2 regions of the Lysinibacillus sp. GW823-FHT06C08 genome follow, and region 1 is predicted to be linked to the other one. Evidence: predicted binding sites of a transcription regulator. Region 1 holds the regulator's gene; the other holds the start of a gene.
What was found. The regulator Rex, encoded in region 1, represses fermentation and respiration genes when NADH is low (regulators of the CRP and FNR family bind a similar motif). The targets are predictions, from matches to a motif close to TTGTGAAATATTTCACAA.

Region 1 (3,416 bases):
AACAATACCACTCACAATTGTTTGGGGTATTCTTGGTTTCTTCCTTGTATTTTTCGGTCAAATGATTGGAGCAGCTATTGAAATGGCGGTTTTTGGTATTGAAGGAGGCTCCCAAAATACCGCTGATATTGTCGCTATAGCTAAAGGAGCTCCTATTGCCATATTAGCGATCGTTGTATTTGGTCCCATTTTAGAAGAGTTCGTCTTCCGTAGAGTTATATTTGGATCACTTGTCCAAACAACAAACTTCTGGGTGGCGGCAATAGTAAGTGCTATATTCTTTGCGATTATCCACTTCGACTTCTCCCATATTTTACTTTATACAATTTGTGGTTTGATCTTCGCCTTTTTATATCACAAAACAAAACGTATTTGGACTTCCATTATTGCACATGTCATGCTGAATGGATTTGTGACACTTGTACAATTCTATGCAGAACCATTGCAAAAGTTTCTTCAAGAACTAGAAAAAATGCAATAAATTTTTGTAAAGCTCTATAAAGTTGTCAAAAATACAAAAGCTCGGTGCCTTTATGTAGGCACCGAGCTTTATCTATTACTGTTTATTCAATTCTTCTATTTGTCGTCGTTGTTGCTCAAGAGCCTCTTCAATCTGGCGTTTTTGCTCAGCTTCCTGCTCTTCTTTTAATCGAATTTCCTCTGATTTTAAATATTTCCTATAACCAACTCGAGATATCATAATACTAATTTCATACAGGATAAATAGGGGTACTGATACCATTAAGTGAGACGCCAATTCAGGTGGTGCAATGAGAGCAGCACATACAAATAAACCAAAGTATGAATATTTACGAATACGAATTAGTAGATCAGGACTCAATATACCTATCCGTGAAAAGAACAATACTACAATAGGTAATTGGAATAGAAAACCGAATGGTATTGTGAGTTTAAATAAAAATGTAAAATACTCATGTATTCCAATTGTTTGCTTAATATCTAAATCATTTGATAAATTCATCATGAATTTGATGACATACGGGAATAATAAAAAGTATGAAAAAGATAACCCTGCGATAAACAATAAAAATGAATATGGTATATAGCTTAAGGTTGCTCTTCGCTCTACTTCCCTTAATCCTGGACTAATAAATGACCACAATTGATACATTAATACTGGCGATGAAAGAATAAATGCAATTAAAAAAACAACTTGAATATAAATTGCTAGTGGTGTTACTACGTCAAATGCATGGAGCTCAATATTATATTTTGCTCCGGTAGCTTGAAGATATTTAACAAGTGGCTTGGCGACAAAAAAGGCGCCGGCCATAGCGAGAACAAAGAAAACGGCAACAATGAACAGCCGTTTTCTTAATTCTTCTATATGCTCAATGACAGTTAGATCTTTTGGATTCATTCCTCAACATCCTAACTTACTTATCTAGTTCTTTCTTTTTCTTGTCATCATCATCTTCGTCGGCTAAACCTTTAGTAGCATTTTTGAATTCACGTAGTGTTGAACCAAATGCTTTACCAAGCTCTGGTAACTTTTTAGGACCAAAAATTAGTAACGCGACAACTCCGATAATAATGAGGCTCATAGGACCAATACCGCCCATTACAGCCACCTCCTCTTTATATCCATCATTTTAACGCATATTTCGCCATTTTGCTAACTAATTATATGTGAAAGTTTTTCGTCACTCTCACTGATTTTACCTTGTTTTATTTAAAATTACTATTTGACAGAAACAGTGAACTCCACTATAAAATATGTAAAATTTTCACACTTCCTGATTCCGAATTAAATAAATAAGCGCTTGCAATTCTACCGATAAATCAATGGTTAAGAGCTGCATGCTATCTGGCACCGTTAAGCGCTCGGGCGTAAAGTTTAAAATTCCCTTTGCATTCATAGCCGCTAAACGATCTGCCATTTTTTGCGCAGAGCGTGGTGATACTGTTAAAATAGCTAGCTCTGCCCCGTATTCTGCATACTTTTCTTCCAGCAAATCAGGATGAAAAACAGGAATGTTACTAATCATTTTGCCATCCTTCGGCGCTTTCGAATCAAATGCTACAACAATATGAGTGTTGTGGTTTTTTTGAAAATTATATTTTAATAATGCACTGCCTAAATTCCCCACGCCAATTAACGCTACTTTTGTTGTTTCATGTTGATCAAGCGTCTGGCTAAAAAATTGTAATAGATGCTGTACATCGTAGCCATAGCCTTTCTTTCCAAGAGCACCAAAATAAGAAAAGTCACGGCGAATGGTTGCAGAATCTATTTTCATCGCTTCACTCAGTTCCTTCGACGAAATACGTTCCATACCTTCTTGTGCAAAGTTTTGAATAAATCGATAGTAAAGAGGAAGTCTTTTTGTAGTGGCTTGTGGAATTTTTAATTCTTGTTTCAAACTTTCTCCTCCTTAAGATGAAACTCAATCAATTTTACTGTACTAATTTTAATACATTTATCCTTAACTATATACAACATTTTTCAATCCACTAGCGTATTTCTCTTTAGTTAATGGCGCTTTGTACGCAGCTAACTAAAAAGAAATCGTTTCAATCTTACATGACTGCTCGGAATAAGTAAAGCACCGACATTGCATGCAAATCGTTCATCCATTACACTAAGGTAGAATTGAGGTGTCAAGAATGATTGTTTTACAGGTCAATCAACTAACTAAATCCTTTCTTGCAGATGAAATTTTAAGTGGTGTGAAATTAGAAGTTCAACACCGTGATCGCGTTGCCTTAGTAGGGCGCAACGGTGCAGGTAAATCTACTTTATTAAAAATAATCGCTGGTCAAATGTCCTATGACTCAGGGGATATCATTATTCCAAAGGGCATCCAGGTTGGCTATTTAGAGCAACATGCCGGATTAAATTCTACGTTAACTATTTGGGATGAAATGATGACCATTTTCGAACCCCTTTTAGCTCAAGAACAAACACTCCGCTCGCTCGAACAGCAAATGGCAGACCCTACTGTTTATGAAAATCCTACTCTGTATGCCAAAGTTATGTCGGAATACGATCAACTACAGCATACATTTAAGGATGCTGGCGGCTATCAATATGAATCGGACATACGCTCAGTGCTTCACGGCATGCAATTCTATCCGGAAGACTATGATAAACCTATTAGCTCACTATCTGGTGGACAACGCACACGCTTAGCACTAGCTAAGCTTTTATTGAGTAAACCAGACCTACTAATTCTCGATGAGCCTACGAACCATTTAGATATTGAAACATTATCTTGGTTAGAATCTTATTTAAAGAACTATGAGGGCGCTATTTTAATTGTTTCCCATGACCGCTACTTCTTAGACCAAGTTGTTTCCATTGTCTACGAAGTTTCACGTCATCGTGTCACAAAATTTACAGGCAACTACAGTGCTTATTTAGATGAAAAAGCTAAAAACTATGAACGTGATGT
Region 2 (3,416 bases), on a different contig from region 1:
GACAAACGCGTTACAAAAGTAACAAACGTAATGCAACATTTTAGCGAGTAAATCGTTGAATGAAATAGAATCTTATGAAGCAGGAAGGTATGTTATGAAACGAGCAAGAATCATTTATAATCCTACATCTGGACGCGAAGCGTTTAAGAAGCATCTACCAGAGGTGTTGGAAAAATTAGAAGTAGCAGGCTATGAAACATCCTGTCACGCAACAACCGGTGAAGGCGATGCAACACTTGCAGCAAAAGATGCAGTAGACCGTGGCTTTGATATAATCATCGCAGTTGGTGGAGATGGCACTTTAAATGAAGTTGTTTCAGGTGTAAGTCCATTTGAAAACCGTCCAAAAGTTGGTCTAATTCCAATGGGCACTACAAATGATTTTGCCCGTGCCGTGCATATCCCGCGAAATATTGATGAAGCGGTAGACATTATTATACAAGGCGATACATTGCCAGTGGATGTCGGTCTATTAAATGGCGAACGCTATTTCATCAACATTGCTGCTGGCGGACGGATTACGGAGCTAACATATGAAGTACCAAGTAAAATGAAAACAATGCTTGGGCAGTTAGCCTACTATTTAAAAGCAGTGGAAATGATTCCATCCATCAAAGCCTCCCATATGCGTATAGAATATGATGGGGAAGTGTTTGACGGGGATGCCATGATGTTCTTATGTGGTTTAACCAACTCTGTAGGAGGCTTTGAAAAACTTGCACCAGATGCAAGTATCAATGATGGATTCTTTACATTATTAGTGTTAAAGAAGGTTAGCCTACCTGAGTTTATTCAACTAGCGGCTATGGCATTAAGAGGCGAACATTTAAATGATGACCGTGTCATTTACAAAAAAGCGAGTGTTGTCAAAGTCACTACTGAAAACGAAGTACATCTTAATCTAGATGGTGAATATGGCGGAGACGCTCCAGCTACCTTTGAAAATTTAAAGCGTCATATCGAAATTTTTGTCCCTCTTGCTGATATTCGCGAAGAGGACCGTATATAATATATGAAAAGCTCATCTTCGTTTTAGCGAGGATGAGCTTTTTTGTATAAAGGAATCAGCATACTCTTGAAGAACACCAAAACGACTAAAAAGATAATAGACTAAAGCAAATAGCCCGCAGCGAAAAATTAAATATGTAGTAAGTCCAACCTTTAGAATTAGGGATTGTGAATGAATTAAGAAAAATGTTTGGCAAATGTGCGTATATTACATGAACAAATTTTGAAACCTTATTAATAGGCTGAAATTTCGGTCCATTATAAAGGTTTTTTTCGTTGTAATAGTGGAAAATGGGGTATGGATAAAGGAAAGGAAGTGTTGCTTTTGTATAAGTCACAGGAGAAGAAGCTTATTTGGCTAAGCTTTGGTGTTGCAATCATTATGCTACTTTCCATTCTTGGAAGAATATTTGGGAGCTAGGGGGCAATGAGATGATAAACGAATCAGCAGTCTATTGGAGTCGTGCATTAACTGAGTTAACTTTATCGTTCCACATCATTTATGCAACGATAGGAGTTGGTGTCCCGTTAATGATTATGATTGCTCAATGGACTGGGTATAAAAAGAATGATGAGCATTATATTTTAATGGCAAGACGTTGGGCACGTGGCTTCGTCATTACGGTTGCAGTGGGTGTTGTGACTGGAACTGCAATTGGCTTACAACTATCATTATTATGGCCCAACTTTATGCAACTAGCTGGTCAAACCATTGCATTACCACTTTTTTTGGAAACGTTTGCATTTTTCTTTGAAGCTATATTTTTGGGCATTTATTTATATACTTGGGACCGCTTCGATAGTCAGAAAAAGCATATGCTATTGTTAATTCCAGTTGCAGTAGGTGCATCGATGTCGGCTGTATTTATTACAATCGTGAATGCCTTTATGAATGCCCCGAGAGGTTTCGATATTGTCGACGGGAACCTTGTTAATATTCAACCCTTCTTAGCGATGTTTAACCCTGCTATGCCTACAAAGGTGGCGCATGTACTAGTAACAGCGTATATGACATCTGCATTTGTTCTAGCCGCTATAGCAGGATACCGAATGCTTAAAGGATCGAAACATGTATACCATAAAAAAGCATTACTGTTACTGATGAAAATTGGTTTAATTTTCTCCATTGCAGCAGCTGTGATTGGAGATTTCTCAGGAAAATACTTAGCGGAATATCAACCAGAAAAATTAGCTGCAGCGGAATGGCATTTTGAAACGGAAGGAAAGGCTTCTCTTGTTTTATTTGGCGTGCTAGATGGAGAAGAAGTGAAATATGCCATCAAAATTCCGTATGCTTTAAGCATTCTTGCACATTTTAATCCTAATGCAGAGGTAATTGGATTAGATCAATTCGAGGAAGAGGATCTACCACCACTCTATATTCATTATCTTTTTGATATTATGGTCTCCATAGGTATGTTTATGGTGCTAGTTTCATTACTGTATGTTGTAGGGAAAGCACGGGGCTGGCAGTTTATTCATTCACGCTGGTATCGATGGATCATTGTGGCGGGGGGGCCACTTTCTATCATTGCTATTGAAGCGGGCTGGTGGCTTGCTGAGGTTGGACGTCAACCATGGATTCTTTATGGCTTGATGCGAACTCCAGAAGGGGCCACAACGAGTGATCATGTGGATTTAATGCTGTTGTTGTTTGCAGGTGTATATGCAGTTTTAGCGGTAGGAAGCATTGTCGTCTTGGTGCGAATGTTTAAAAAGAATCCCATTGAGCGTGAGATTGAAGATCGCCACTCTGAAAAAGGCGGTGACATCCTATGACATTAGAGATTCTTGGTATTTCAGTATTGTGGATTTTCCTATTTGGCTATGTCATTGTCGCATCGATTGATTTCGGTGCAGGTTTCTTTAACGCCTATAGCCTACTGATTGGGAAGAATCATATTTTAACGAATATTATTAAACGATATTTATCGCCTGTTTGGGAAGTAACCAATGTCTTTTTGGTATTCTTCTTTGTAGGGATCGTAGGATTTTTCCCGCAAACTGCTTTTTACTATGGAACCATTTTACTTATACCAGTCAGCATTTCCCTTGTACTATTAGCCATTCGGGGTTCCTATTATGCCTTTGAATCGTATGGTACAAGAGGACATATTGGTTACACGCTGACCTATGGTGTAGCAGGTTTATTAATTCCTGCATCGTTGTCTGTTGTCTTTGCTATTGCTGGTGGAGGGTATGTGGATCTCGTTAACGGGCAGCCTGTTTTAAACTATTGGACTTTATATACGAGTCCATTTGCTTGGAGCATTGTGGTACTGAGTATTGCCGCTGTACTTTACATTTCCGCAGTATTCTTAACTTGGTATGCTCATAAAGCGAATGACATTGAAGCTACGAAGCTAATGAGAAAATATGCACTTTTATGGGCAGCTCCTTTGATGATC

Region 2: the regulator Rex is predicted to act here: its motif matches at 1,175-1,192, upstream of AC1Q6O_RS19885 (cytochrome ubiquinol oxidase subunit I).

The regions. Positions count from the first base shown of each region.
Region 1 is NZ_JBXAHN010000016.1:25,527-28,942, reverse strand. Features, by position in the region: gene AC1Q6O_RS22225 (CPBP family intramembrane glutamic endopeptidase) at 1-481, shown strand, start outside; gene tatC (twin-arginine translocase subunit TatC) at 557-1,381, opposite strand; gene AC1Q6O_RS22215 (twin-arginine translocase TatA/TatE family subunit) at 1,398-1,583, opposite strand; gene AC1Q6O_RS22210 (redox-sensing transcriptional repressor Rex) at 1,749-2,384, opposite strand; gene AC1Q6O_RS22205 (ABC-F family ATP-binding cassette domain-containing protein) at 2,629-3,416, shown strand, end outside.
Region 2 is NZ_JBXAHN010000010.1:102,053-105,468, reverse strand. Features, by position in the region: gene AC1Q6O_RS19895 (thioredoxin family protein) at 1-22, shown strand, start outside; gene AC1Q6O_RS19890 (diacylglycerol kinase) at 95-1,009, shown strand; gene AC1Q6O_RS19885 (cytochrome ubiquinol oxidase subunit I) at 1,441-2,787, shown strand; gene AC1Q6O_RS19880 (cytochrome d ubiquinol oxidase subunit II) at 2,784-3,416, shown strand, end outside.